One region of the Herbiconiux sp. 320_LB genome, then DNA from elsewhere that is predicted to be linked to it. Evidence: predicted binding sites of a transcription regulator. Region 1 holds the regulator's gene; the other holds the start of a gene.
The links. The regulator HspR, encoded in region 1, represses chaperone genes until heat shock. The targets are predictions, from matches to a motif close to AAGTTGAGTCNNNNNGACTCAACTT.
Positions count from the first base shown of each region.

Region 2: the regulator HspR is predicted to act here: its motif matches at 2,189-2,213, upstream of AC59HU_RS03705 (ATP-dependent Clp protease ATP-binding subunit).

Region 1 covers NZ_JCAWAD010000002.1:835,668-842,788, reverse strand. Annotated here, with positions in the region: gene dnaK (molecular chaperone DnaK) at 1-524, shown strand, start outside; gene AC59HU_RS07920 (nucleotide exchange factor GrpE) at 528-1,106, shown strand; gene AC59HU_RS07915 (DnaJ C-terminal domain-containing protein) at 1,099-2,088, shown strand; gene AC59HU_RS07910 (heat shock protein transcriptional repressor HspR) at 2,161-2,592, shown strand; gene AC59HU_RS07905 (hypothetical protein) at 2,647-3,147, shown strand; gene AC59HU_RS07900 (class I SAM-dependent methyltransferase) at 3,169-4,317, shown strand; gene mptB (polyprenol phosphomannose-dependent alpha 1,6 mannosyltransferase MptB) at 4,388-5,923, opposite strand; gene AC59HU_RS07890 (ATP-dependent Clp protease ATP-binding subunit) at 6,114-7,121, shown strand, end outside.
Region 2 covers NZ_JCAWAD010000001.1:804,643-811,763, reverse strand. Annotated here, with positions in the region: gene AC59HU_RS03705 (ATP-dependent Clp protease ATP-binding subunit) at 1-2,169, opposite strand, end outside; gene AC59HU_RS03700 (RNA polymerase sigma factor) at 2,314-2,748, shown strand; gene AC59HU_RS03695 (outer membrane protein assembly factor BamB family protein) at 2,745-4,466, shown strand; gene AC59HU_RS03690 (glucose 1-dehydrogenase) at 4,483-5,265, opposite strand; gene AC59HU_RS03685 (helix-turn-helix transcriptional regulator) at 5,353-6,195, opposite strand; gene AC59HU_RS03680 (SDR family oxidoreductase) at 6,330-7,121, shown strand, end outside.

The DNA of each region.
Region 1 (7,121 bases):
AGGTCACCTTCGACATCGACGCCAACGGCATCGTGCACGTGTCGGCGAAAGACAAGGGAACCGGCAAGGAGCAGTCGATGACCATCACCGGCGGCTCGTCGCTGCCCAAGGAGGACATCGAGCGCATGGTGCGCGAGGCCGAGGAGCACGCCGCAGAGGACAAGGCGCGCCGCGAGGCCGCCGAGGTGCGCAACCAGGCCGAGACGCTCGCGTACTCGACCGACAAGCTCATCAAGGAGAACAGCGACAAGCTGCCGGACGACGTCAAGACCGACGTGCAGGCGGATGTCGACGCGCTGAAGTCCGCCCTCGCGGGTGAGGACGACGCGGCGGTGAAGACCGCGTTCGACAAGCTGAACGAGAGCCAGCAGAAGCTGGGGCAGGCCATCTATGCTTCTGCCCAGGCCGATGCCTCGGCTCCCGCCGGCGACCAGGGCGAGCCCACCGAGTCGACCTCCAACCCCGAGGACGACGTGGTGGACGCCGAGGTCGTCGAAGACGAAGACGAGCCGAAGGACAAGTAATCCATGACTGACGACAACATCGACGGTCGTCAGCCTGCTGACGAGTCGGGGGCCTCCGAGGAGACCTCCGACTCGCAGTTCATTCAGGCTGAAGGACCAGATGTCGAGACCTCGCTGAGCGACGCCGACCTCTCGTTCCTCTCGGGCCAGACCTCGGCCGACGAGCTCGCCGCCGAGCGGCTCGCCGACCTGCAGCGGGTGACGGCGGAGTACGCCAACTACCGCAAGCGCACCGAGGCGAACCGCGAGATCGAGCGCGACCGCGCGGTCGGCGACGTCGTGAAGGTGCTGCTGCCCGTTCTCGACGACCTCGACCGTGCCGCCAAGCACGGCGACCTCGCCGAGGGCGGCCCGTTCACCGCGATCGCGGCGAAGCTGCGTTCGGGCGTGGAGCGGGTGGGCCTCAAGCCCTTCGGCGCGGCCGGCGAGGAGTTCGACCCTCAGATCCATGAGGCGATCTTCCAGCAGCCCAGCGACGAGGTGACCACGCCGACGATCGCCGACGTCGTCGAATCCGGGTACCACCTGGGTTCAACGCTGCTACGCGCCGCCAAGGTCGTAGTGGCGGTGCCCAATGGCTAGCCAGGACTGGTTCGACAAAGACTTCTACAAGGTGCTCGGGGTGTCGAAGGACATCTCGGAGGCCGACCTCAAGAAGGCCTATCGCAAACTGGCGCGGCAGTACCACCCGGATTCGAACCAGGGCGACGCGAAAGCGGAGGCCCGGTTCAAGGAGATCAGCGAGGCCTACTCGGTGCTCTCCGACCCGGAGCAGCGCAAGGAGTACGACCAGATCCGCGCCATGGGCTCCGGCGCCCGCTTCACGGCGGGCGGCGGCGGCCAGGGCGGCGGCTTCGAAGACGTCTTCGGCGGCATGTTCGGCGGGGGCGGCGGCGGTGCCCGCGGGCAGAGCTACAGCTACCAGCAGGCGCCCGGCGGCTTCGACGACATCCTCGGCGGGATGTTCGGTCGAGGCGGCGGGCGCGCGGGCTTCGGCGGGGCCTACGGGCCGACCCGGGGCCGCGACGTCACGGCGCGCACCACGATCGACTTCATCACCGCGGTCAAGGGCGACACCATCAAGCTGCAGACGGCCGACGGCAAGCCGATCACGGTGAAGATCCCGGCCGGTGTGGCCGACCAGCAGAAGATCAAGCTGCGCGGCAAGGGCGAGCCCTCGCCCGACGGCGGCGAGGCGGGCGACATCGTGCTCACCGTCTCGGTGCGCAAGCATCCGGTCTTCGAGCGCGACGGGCTCAACCTCCGCGTGAACGTGCCGGTCACCTTCGTCGAGGCCACCCTGGGTGCCACCATCGAGGTGCCCACCCTGGGCGGCTCCCCGGTGAAGCTCAAGGTCGCGGCAGGCACCCCCTCGGGGCGCGTGCTGCGGGTCAAGGGCCGGGGTGTCGAGTCCTCCAAGGGCAAGGGCGACCTGCTCGCCGTCGTACAGGTGGCGGTGCCCTCGCACCTGACCGCCGAGCAGCGCGAGGCCCTCGAGGCGTTCCACTCCGTCGAGCCCGGCGACAACCCCCGGGCAGAACTGCTCGCCAAGGCGCGCGAGTGACGGATCCCCCCGCCCCCACCGGGCGGGGGTTCCGTCGTTCCCGTCGAACGACCTGACACGCCGAAGGAGAGGATGACGATGGCCGAGCTGGATGAACGGTCTCCGTTGTTCGCGATCGCCGTCGCCGCCGAGCTGGCCGGCATGCATCCTCAGACCCTGCGGCAGTACGACCGGCTGGGGCTGGTGAGCCCGACCCGCACGGCGGGCAAGTCGCGCCGCTACTCGATGCGCGACGTCGTGCAGCTGCGCGAGATCTCGCGGCTGTCGTCCGAGGGGGTCTCCCTCGAGGGCATCGCGCGCATCCTGCAGCTGGAGGATCAGGTCTCCGAACTCTCGGCCCGCGTGCGCGAGCTCGAGACGGCGCTCGCCGAAGAGGTGCTGAACCGGCCGGGCCGCCGGGTCTTCGCGGCCGGGGTCGAGGGTGAGGTCATCTCGCTCAAGCACGGCACACGCACCCAAAGGCGCACCGAGCTCGTGATCTGGCAGCCGCGGCGCGACGACTGAGGCCGCCGATCCGTCGTTCTTGACACCATCCGCACCGGGGGCGATCCTGGGGCGGTGACGAATTCTCAGAAACCGGGCGGCGGCGGCGCTCTCGCCGGCCTCTGCGTCGGTGCAGCCGTCGTGCTCGGCGCTCCGCTGCTCGGGTGGTACGTCGTGCTCGGCTACACCTGGGGCGACCTGGGCGTGATGATGGTCGCCGTGGTCGGCGCCCTGCTGCTGGCGGCCGGCTGGGCGGGGGCGTTCGCCGTGCTGCGCCGTCGGGGTGCACCACGGCCGCAGCTCGTGGCGTGGCTCTGCCTCGCGGCGACCGTGCTGGTCTCCGCGGTCTCCTCGCTCGTCATCGGCGTCGTGGCCGGCGTGATCGGGGTGCTGACGGTCGCCTTCCTCTGGACGGGCGACTACGTCGGGCCACTGGCCACGATCTCGGCGATCGCCGTGGCGGTGCTGACGCTGCCCGTGGCGATCTCCTCGGGGATCATCTTCACCGCGGCCTTCGCGGATCGGCCCCGGCGCTCATCGCCCACCGCACCGACGGCCCCGGAGATCCGCGTCTAGCCGAGCGCGTACGGTTGAGGGGTGACCGAGTTCTCCTTCGACGCCCTCCGGCGTCACCCCGACGTCGAGGCCGAGAACCTCTTCGCCGTCGACGCCGCCGACCGCCTGCTGCTCGACGAGGCGTCCGCGGCCCTCGAGGCCACCGTCGATCGGCCCGGCACGGTCGTCGTGATCGGCGATGCCTATGGGGCGTTGACCCTCGGAGCCGCCGGGGTGCTCGGGCTCGAGGGCATCCGGGTGCATCAGGACTCGCTCTCGGGGGAGCTCGCGCTGGCGCAGAACGCGCGCCGTGTCTCGGAGCTCGACCTCAGCCACCGCTTCCGCTCCCTGCCGCTCGGCCGCGAGCTGCTCGAGGGCGCGACCGTGGTGCTGCTGCGCCTGCCGCGCGGTCTCGGCGAGCTCGACGACATCGCCCGGGCGATCGCGGCCTGGGCCGACCCCGCCGTCGAGGTCTACGCCGGCGGGCGGATCAAGCACATGTCGACCGCGATGAACGAGGTGCTCGAGAGCGCCTTCGGCAGCGTCACGGCGACCCTGGCCCGGCAGAAGTCACGGGTGCTGATCGCGCGCGAGCGACGCGAGGGGGTGGGCGAGGCGCTCCACCACCGCGAGTTCCACGACGACCTCGACCTGTGGGTCACGGCGACGGGCGGCGCCTTCGCAGGCACCAAGATCGACATCGGCACCCGATTCCTGCTGCCCCACCTCGACGCGATGAAGCCGGATGCACGGGGCGGGTCCGATCTCGCGATCGACCTCGGCAGCGGCACGGGTGTGCTCGCGGCGGCGCTCGCCCGCTCGCGTCCCGAGCTGCGAGTGGTCGCGACCGATCAGTCCGCAGCCGCCGTGGCGTCGACCCGCGAGACGCTCGCGGCCAACGGCATCACGGGGGTCGAGGTCGTCCGCGACGACGCGCTCTCCGGGTTCGACGACGACTCCGCCGACCTGATCGTGCTCAACCCGCCGTTCCACATGGGGTCGACGATGCACGCAGGGATCGCCCTCAAGCTCTTCGAGGCGGCCGGCCGGGTGCTCGCGCCGGGGGGCGAGCTCTGGACGGTGTTCAACTCGCACCTGTCGTACCGGGCCGCGCTGCAGCGGGCCGTGGGGCCGACGCGTCAGGTCGATCGCAACGCCAAGTTCACCGTGATGGTGTCGACGAAGCGCTGAGGGCTCGAGTCAGGCGTCGGCCCGCGCCGAGGCCTCGGGTCTGTCGTCGGCCTGTGGCCGAGGGCTCGGGTCAGGAGGGCTCGACGCGGCTGAGCGGCGCGGCGAGCACCAGGCCGCTGGCCGTGAAGCGGCGACGCGAGGCGTACTCGGCGGCGATCAGGATCGAGGTCGCCCCGATGATCGCGAGACCGATCACGCTGACCGGGATCATGGTGTCGATCTGGATGCGCGGGATGAGGTCGAGCGGCTCGGCCAGCCCGATCAGCATGAAGAACACGGTGGCGTAGACGACCGTGCGGATCTGCCAGCGGCGCTTCACGCCCGCGATCGCGATGAAGGTGATCATCCACAGCCCGTACCAGGGGTGGATGACCGGCGAGAGCAGCACGATGCCCGCGAAGGCCCCGACCAGGAGCCACAGCGGATCGGCCTGACGGCGCTTGATCATCAGGTAGGTCGTGAAGGTGGCGCCCACACCGAGCAGCGCGAGCTTCACCACGGTCTGCGTGAGACCGCCGTCCAGGCCCACGAGGTTGAACAACCCGCCGATGCTGATGCCGAGGATGTTCGCGGGGGCGTACCAGGACGAGATGGCGGTCGGCGTCGAGAGCGCGCCGATCCAGCCGAAGCCGACGCCGATGCCCCAGCCCATCAGGGCCAGTGTGCCGACCGAGATGCCGGTGACGGCGAGCCAGCGGCGGATGACCGCACCCCAGCCCGCGGCCTGGCCGGCCCAGATCAGACCGATGATCGGCAGGGCGACCAGGGCGATGGGCTTCACGCCGATCGCGATGGTGACGAAGAGGGTGCCGAGGATCGGGCGATCCTTCAGGGCGTAGTAGACGCCGCCGACGATGAAGCCGAGCATCAGCGAGTCGTTGTGACCGGCGATCACGAAGTTCATCAGCACGAGGGGGCTGGCCGCGACGATCCAGAGCACACCGGCCTCGTTCAGGCCGCGGTGCTTGGCGATCCGCCAGGCGTAGTAGGCGAGCATCGCAAGCCCGGCGACCGCCAGCAGGCGGAACAGGAAGATGGTGACCTCGGTGGGCATCGCGTGCGTCGCCATCATGGCGACCTTCTCGAGCCAGACGAAGACGGGGCCGTAGGGGGTCTGCGAGTCGGCCCAGGTCGGGTCGACGCCGATCTCGTACCAGCCGGGGATGTCGGCCATTCCGGTCGAGTACGGGTTGAGACCGGCGACCATCAGGCGGCCCTGGCCGACGTAGGCGAACATGTCGCGGCTGAACATCGGGAGGGTCAGGATGAGGGGGAGGCCCCAGGCCAGTGCGGAGGTGACCACCTGCGAGAGCAGGGTGCTCGACCGGCGGGCCGCAGCATCCGGATCACGACGGGCGGAGCGCGCGGTGGCGAGGATCGAGAGGCCGAGCGAGATCCACGCGAGCAGGAGCAACAGGGCGCCGACGACGACGAGGATCGCGCACACGGAGGCGGCGAAGCGGGAGTTCCGGAGCAGCGAGAAGAACAGCCAGTCCCTCAGGATCGAGCCCGGGCCCAGCCAGCCGACGCCGAGGGAGCCCACGACGATGAGGAGGGAGCCGGCGATCCCGAGCAGCAAACGGATGCGCGGAGGAAAGACAGGCACACCCCACTCTTACCATGATCAGTTGGGCATCGGCCTGGATAGGTTGCCAGTGGTACCAAATCGTCACCTCTGGTAAACTTGAGTCAGGTCAACTCAAGTTTGTCATCGGACCCCTCGAGGGGCCGATGCGGCGGACCGCGAATTTCACGCTTTCTCACAAATTGTTTTCACGAAGGGTACGAAGCCACCCATGCCAACCAACCAGGGAAACCCGAGCGGCGACGAGCAGAAGAGCGCGCTCGAGCAGTACGGCGTCAACCTGACCGAGATCGCGGCGAGCGGCAAGCTCGACCCGGTCATCGGCCGTGACGCCGAGATCAGGCGCGTCAGCCAGGTGCTCACGCGCCGCACCAAGAACAACCCCGTGCTGATCGGCGAGCCCGGCGTCGGGAAGACCGCCGTCGTCGAGGGTCTCGCCCAGCGCATCGTCGCCGGCGACGTGGCCGATTCGCTGAAGGGCAAGCAGCTCGTCTCGCTCGACCTGGCGGCCCTCGTCGCCGGGGCGAAGTACCGCGGCGAGTTCGAGGAGCGCCTCAAGGCGGTGCTCGCAGAGATCAACGAGGCCGACGGACAGATCATCACCTTCATCGACGAGCTGCACACGCTGATGGGGGCGGGCGGCGGAGAGGGTTCCGTCGCCGCGTCCAACATGCTGAAGCCGATGCTCGCGCGCGGTGAGCTACGGCTGATCGGGGCCACCACGCTCGACGAGTACCGCGAGTACATCGAGCGGGATGCGGCGATGGAGCGGCGCTTCCAGCAGGTGTTCGTGGGCGAGCCGTCCGTCGAAGACACGGTGGCCATCCTCCGCGGGCTCAAGGAGCGCTACGAGGCGCACCACAAGGTCGCCATCGCCGACTCGGCCCTCGTGGCCGCCGCTGCGCTGTCGAGCCGCTACATCCCGGGTCGCCAGCTGCCGGACAAGGCGATCGACCTGATCGACGAGGCCGCCTCGCGGCTGCGCATGGAGATCGACTCGGCCCCGGTCGAGATCGACGAGCTGCGCCGCAGCGTCGACCGGCTGCGGCTGGAGGAACTGGCGCTGAAGAAGGAGAAGGACGAGGCGTCGCGCGAGCGGCTCGCCGCCCTGCGCGAGACGCTCGCCCAGCGCACGGCCACCCTCGCCGACCTGCAGGCGCGCTGGGATCGCGAGCGCGCGGCCCTGAACGCCGTCGGTGAGCTGAAGGAGAAGCTCGAC
Region 2 (7,121 bases), on a different contig from region 1:
GGTCATGATGATCACCGTGTTGCGGAAGTCGACCGTGCGGCCCTGGCCGTCGGTCAGGCGACCGTCGTCCAGCACCTGCAGCAGCAGGTTGAACACGTCCGGGTGCGCCTTCTCGATCTCGTCGAACAGCACCACCGAGTAGGGGTTGCGACGCACGCGCTCGGTCAGCTGGCCGGCCTCGTCGTAACCGACGTATCCGGGAGGGGCGCCGACCAGGCGGGAGACCGTGTGGCGCTCGCCGAACTCCGACATGTCGAAGCGCAGCATGCTCCCGGAGGAGCCGAACAGCGACTCCGCCAGCGACTTGGCCAGCTCGGTCTTGCCCACGCCCGTCGGGCCGAGGAAGAGGAACGAGCCGATCGGCCGGTTCGCGTCGCCCATGCCCGTGCGGTTGCGGCGCACGGCCTTGGCGACCACGGTGACCGCGTCGTCCTGTCCGATCACGCGCTCGTGCAGCTCGCCCTCCAGGGCGGCCAGGCGCTCGCGGTCGACCTCGCCGATGCGAGAGACCGGGATGCCGGTCGAACGCGAGATCACGGCTGCGATCTCGGCCTCGTCGACCACGGCATCCAGATCGATGCCGCCCGTGGCGCGCTCGGCGGCAACCCGGCGGTTCACCGAGGTGGCCTCGGCGAGCTGCTGCTGGATCTCCTCGATCTCGTCACGGATGCGCGACGCCTCCTCGTAGTGCTCGGCCGAGACGGCGGCGTTCTTCGCGCCCTCGAGGGCGGCGAGATCGGCCTGCAGCGACGAGATGTCGACCACTGCGGGGATCTTGCCGAGCGAGAGGCGCAGGCGTGCACCGGCCTGGTCGATCAGGTCGATCGCCTTGTCGGGCAGGAAGCGGTCGCTGACGTAGCGCGCCGAGAGCTCGACGGCCGCCGTGATGGCGGCGTCGGTGTAGCTCACGCCGTGGTGCTCCTCGTAGGCGGGGCGGAGGCCCTGCAGGATGAGCACCGCGTCGTCGATCGAGGGCTCGCCCACGGTCACCGGCGAGAAGCGGCGCTCCAGCGCCGGGTCCTTCTCGATGCCGCGGTACTCCTTGACGGTCGTGGCGCCCAGCAGGTGCAGGTCGCCGCGGGCCAGGCGGGGCTTCAGGATGTTGCCGGCATCCATCCCGCCCTCGCCGGAGCCGCCGGCCCCGACCACGGTGTGGATCTCGTCGATGAACACGATCAGCTCGTCCTTGTGGGCCGAGATCTCGTCCATCAGCGTGGTGAGACGCTCCTCGAAGTCGCCGCGGAACTTGGTCCCGGCCAGCATCGCGGGCAGGTCGAGGGCCACGACGCGCTTGTCGCGCAGCTGCTCGGGCACACCGCCGTCGACGATCGCCTGGGCGATGCCGTCGACGATCGCGGTCTTGCCGACGCCGGCCTCGCCGACCAGCACCGGGTTGTTCTTGGTGCGGCGGGAGAGGATCTCGATGGTCTGCTCGATCTCGTCGAGCCGGCCGATCACCGGGTCGAGCTCGCCCTGGCGGGCGCGCTCGGTGAGGTCGGTGCCGAAGCGGTCGAGCGTGGGGGTGTCGGACTCGGCGCCGTCGCCCTGGCCGGGCTGACCGGCTTGGCCCGCCTGCGCGCCGTAGCCGTTCGACGGGTCGCCGGCACTGCCGTCGGGGCCCGCGCCGAGGTTCTGGCGCATGCCCTCCTGCAGGGCGTCGGGGGTGACGCCCGCCTGGGCCAGCACCTGGCCGGCGGGGGAGTCCTGGTTGATCACGAGCGCGAAGAACAGGTGCTCGGGGTCGATGTAGGTCGAACCGGATGCGCGGGCCACCTGGTAGGCGTGGAACAGCGCGCGCTGGGCCGACTGGGTGAGAGCGGGCTGCTCGACCTGGTCGTGGCTCTCGGCGGGAAGCCGGAGCTCGGCGGCGCGGGCGATCGCCCGCGGGTCGGCGCCGACACGGCGGATGGCGTCGGCGGCGGGATCCTGGGGCGCGATGGTGCGCAGGATGTGCAGGGCGTCGAGCTCACGGTGGCCGTGCTCGATCGCGTAGCGGCCGGCCTGAGCGAGGAGCTCCTGGGTGCGGCGGCTGATCAGCTTGCTGAGGTCGATGGAGCGCCCGGCTCGTGCCGCACGCTGCTCGCCCTCGAGGTACCGGGCGAGGAACTCGTCGAACGAGTTGCTGCCGGCGTCGTTGTTGACTCCCTCGGGAGTGACGTTCTCGGGCACGAAACCTCCTGGTTTGAAAAACTTGAGTGCCTTACGCTCAAGTTCAACGCCAGGGCCCCGAACTTATTCCCGCCGCTCGGAGATCGCCGCCCCTGAGGCGACGGGTGTCGTGGAACCGATCGGGGGTACCGGACACTAGGGGGTATGGGGACTGATCCACACAACGACGAGACCGACTGGCCGTCGGCTCGAGCGGGGGATTCCGACGCGTTCGCGCGCGTCTGGGACCGGCATCGCGACGACGTGTTCGCGCAGGTGCTGACCGCGGTGACGGATGCGCGCGAGGCCGAGGACGTGACCGCGATGGTCTTCCTCGAGGCCTGGCACCGACGGTCGAGCGTGAAGCTCGTCGACGGGTCGCTCGGCGGCTGGCTCGGCGGATCGGTGCGGGGGGTCGTGCGGCAGCGCGGGAAGCTCGCCGCGCGCTACGCGCCGTTGCTCGCCCGCATCACCGAGCCCCACGATTCTTCTCCGCACATCGAACCCGACCCGAAGCGGGACCTCGATTCCGTCGCACCGCCGGCCCCCGGCCCCGGCATCGCCGACACACCCGATCTCAACGCCGGAGGTGCCCGATGAACGACCAGCCCCGATTCGACGAGTCGCGAAGTGCGGCCATCCGCAGCATGCTCGTGTCCACCGTCGCCGACGCGCCGCGGCGCGACCACAAGCGGCACCTCCGCATCGCGGTCATCTCGGTGATCGCCGCGCTCGCCGCCGGCATCGGCTCGGCCGGTGTCGCCGTGGCCCTCACCGGCACCGACCTGTTCGGGGCCCCGGCCCCGGCGCCCGTCGTCACCGAGACGGCGGTCGCGGCCCCCTCGCCGGTCGCGACGCCGAAGCCCACCGCGCCGGCGCCGACGGCCAGCCCCCACCCCCTCGTCGTCACCGGCGACCCCATCGCCCCCCACGACGTGCTCACCCAGCCCGCGAGCACCCCGCAGTGGTCGCTGACGCTCCCGGGCATCGGTGACATGTGCGAGTACCCGAGCGTGGTCAACGTCTCCGACGGCTACGCGCTCGTGCAGACCGGGCCTACCAGGCCACCGGAGGACTCCGCCTACGACTGCGACCTCGACGAGAGCCGCTACTCGCTGACCTTGATCGACACCAGTACCGGCACCGCGATCTGGAGCCGGGACTGGACCTGGGCGTTCGATTACAACGCTCAGACCACCGCGACCCTGCTCGGTACCTCGGGTCGGGTGATGGTGCGGGATCTCTATACGAACAACGGCCCGACGGCGGGGCCCAGCGAGGTGCTCGATCTTGCAACGGGAACCACGCTCGGCACCATCTCGACGCCGGCCGGCATGGAAATCGATCGGCTCGACCCGGTGCCCGGCGTCTCCGGTGACGTCTCGTTCGTCGCGCGGCAGCTCGACCCGGCGGGCGAGCCCACGACGAACTGGGTCGTCATGCGGTCCGACCCGCGCGATCTCAGCAGCCCCCTCTGGTCGGTGCCGCTTCAGGGTGAGCGTGTGACGGCCGCGGCGATCGAGAACGACAGCTCGATCCTCCAGGTGAATCGGACCATCGACAGTCGCCACAGTGCGCTCGACGTCTTCGATGTGGACACCGGGGCGGTGATGGTCTCCGATGCCACCGGCCGACGCTACTTCTACTACGAGGGATTCACGCTGCGGGGCTCCGACATGCTCGACGGCGACGTCTTCCGGTCCGTCGCGGGGATCGACGACGCCGGCAATGAGATCTGGAATCGCACTCTGGACTCCGGCTACCGCATCGCGCCCGTGAACCGCGTCGGCGCCGACCCGAATTCGAGCTTCCCACTCGTCTCCGACGTGCTCTTGGTCGGACCCGGGACACAACTCGAACTCATCGACGGTCGGACGGGAGCGACCAGGTGGAAGGCCGATGGTTCCGCGTGCGCGACCACCAGCACGACGTCGGGCACTTTCGTGTCGACCTCGTCGTTCTTCGCGACGTCCGACGGGCTGGTCGTCTCGTACGACGACGACTCCGGACGGTGCGGTTTCGACCAGGCCACGGGCTCGTCGGTCGATGTCAGCACGCGCGTCAGTCCGTGGAAGGGTGCGCGCGGTCTGCAGCTCTCCTACCAGCTCACCGGCGGCATGGGCACCGGCGGGCTGTGGAGCTACAAGGGCCAGAAGCCCGTCGACGTCGACTCGGCGCCGAAGGGCACCGGCACCGCTGTCGACGCGGCGACCGGGGCGCCCCTCTGGAGCATCCCGATCGCCTACGACGAGCGCTGGGAGTTCGCGGGCGGCTACCTCATCGGCTTCTCGAACGGGAAGGTGTTCGGGATCGCCTGAACGCCGCCGCTCAGGCTCAGTACTTGTAGGACTGACCGCCGTCGATCGGCACGACCGCCGCGTTGACGTAGCTCGCGTCGTCGCTGAGCAGGAACGCCACGACCGCCGCGATCTCCGGCGCCTCGCCGTACCGCTTGGTGGGGTTGGCCTGGATGAACTGCTCCGCGGCGGCACGCGGGTTCTCGGCGTCGAGCTGCTTCATCGAGTTCTCGACCATCGGGGTCCAGATGGCGCCGGGGGCGATCGCGTTGACGCGGATGCCGAACTGGCCGTACTCCACGGCCGAGTTGCGGGTGAGGCCGACGACGCCGTGCTTGGCGGCCGCGTAGCCCGACTGGTTGCCGATGCCGCGGATGCCGCCCACGCTGGCGGTGTTCACGACCATGCCCGAGCCCTGCTCGTGCATGACCTTCAGCACCTTCTCCAGGCCGAGGAACACGCCGCGGAGGTTGATCGCGACGACCTTGTCGAACTCGGCGGCGGTGAAGTCCTCGGTGAGGTTCTGGCGGCCCTCGATGCCGGCGTTGTTGAAGAAGCCGTCGATGCGGCCGAAACGGGAGACGGTCTCGGCGACGTAGCGGTCGACATCCTCCTCCTTCGAGACGTCGGCGACGAGGGTGAGGATCTCGGCGTCGGGCGTGACGGCGGTCACGGCCTCGACGGTGGCGGTGAGGCCGGCCTCGGAGACGTCGACTAGGGAGAGCTTCGCGCCCTCGGAGGCGAGACGCACGGCGGTGGCGCGGCCGAGGCCGGACCCTCCGCCGGTGATGAGGACGACGCGGTCGGTGAAGCGCTTCACTGGGGGGCCTTTCGAGCGGGCCCGTCTGGATGGCGGGCGATCACCTCCGAGCATACGCCTGTAGTTAAAGGTATTTCCCGCGACGACTCACCCGACCGCCTGAGCCCCGATCACCGCGAGCAACCGCAGCTTCTCGTGGCTCTCGCTGCCCGGCACCGCCGTGTACACGAGCAGCGAGTGCGAGCTCTCCGGGTCGATCAGCCGCTGACAGGTCAGTTCGAGCTCGCCGACCTCCGGGTGCCTGAGGTGCTTCACCTCGCCGGGCCTGAGTCCCACCTCGAGCAGGCCCCACACCTCGCAGAACTCCTCGCTCCGCGCCTGCAGCTGCTCGGCGAGCTCGGCGGCCCGCGAACCCGGGCCGCGCACCGCGGCGATCTCCCGGAGCCCCGAGGCGAACAGCCGCGAGAGGTACCGGTGATCGGAGGGCGCGTAGCGCTCGCGCACGGCCGGGTCGGTGAACCAGCGGTAGCCGAGGCTCCGCTCGGGCCCGGTGTACGCGGTCAGATCGCCGGTGAGCGCGACGCCGAGCCGGGTCTGCCGCAGCGTCTCGCCGAGCTCGGTCACGATCTCGGCGGGGGTGTCCTCCAGCCGGTCGAGGATGCGCAGCAGACCGGGGGAGACGTGCGTCCCGAGAGCGCCCCGCGCCGGTGGCTGGTGCCCGGCGAGGTGGAAGAGGTGGTCGCGCTCGTCGAGCGAGAGGTGCAGCCCCTGCGCGATCGACGCGATCATCTGCTCCGAGGGCTGCGGGCCGCGCTCCCGCTCGAGCCGGGAATAGTAGTCGGCCGACATGTGACACAGCGCCGCGACCTCCTCGCGACGGAGCCCGGACGTGCGCCGGCGCGCCCCGCGGGGCAGCCCGACGTCCTCCGGCTGCAGCGATTCGCGCCGGCGGCGGAGGAACTCGGCGAGACCGGTCCGGTCGATGTCCATGTCGTGCTCCTTCTGCTCGTCCCTTTCTAGCGCGTGCGGCCGCCCGCATCCACGGATCGCCGATCCGAGGATGAACAGGCCCTGACTCCCCGCGGCGTGCGGCGGCAGAGTGGGCGTGACGACAAGGAGTCCCCATGCCACGGTCCATCGACCTCCCCCTTCCCGATCTCGGCGCCACCCGCGCCCTGGTGACCGGCGCCAGCGACGGCATCGGCCTCGGCATCGCCACCCGCCTCGCGGCCGCCGGCGCCGAGCTGCTGCTGCCGGTGCGCAACCAGGCCAAGGGCGAGGCGGCGCTCGCCGCCATCCGGCGCCAGACACCGGATGCGCGGGTGCGGCTGCTGACGCTCGACCTGTCCTCGCTCGCATCGGTCGCGGCTCTCGGGGAGACACTCCGGGCCGAGGGCGCGCCCATCCACCTGCTGATCGGCAACGCCGGGGTGATGACCCCGCCCACCCGCCAGACCACCGCCGACGGCTTCGAGCTGCAGTTCGGCACGAACCACCTCGGCCACGTCGCCCTGGTCGCGGGCCTCCTGCCCCTGCTGCGAGCCGGCCACGCGCGGGTGACCTCGCAGATCAGCGTGGCCGCGAACCAGGGGAGCATCAACTGGGACGACCCGAACTGGGAGCGCGCGTACAGCGGGGTGCGCGCCTACAGCCAGTCGAAGATCGCCTTCGGTCTGTTCGGTCTCGAGCTCGACCGGCGCTCCCGCGCGAACGGGTGGGGCATCACCAGCAACCTCTCCCACCCCGGGGTGGCACCGACCAGCCTGCTCTCGGCCCGACCCGAACTGGGGCGGAGCGAGGACGCCGCGGGCCGCCGGTTCATCGGCGCGCTGTCCCGACGGGGCATCCTGCTCGGCACCGCGGAGACCGCCGGCCTGCCCGCGCTCGTCGCCGCGACCGACCCCGACGGCGCCGGC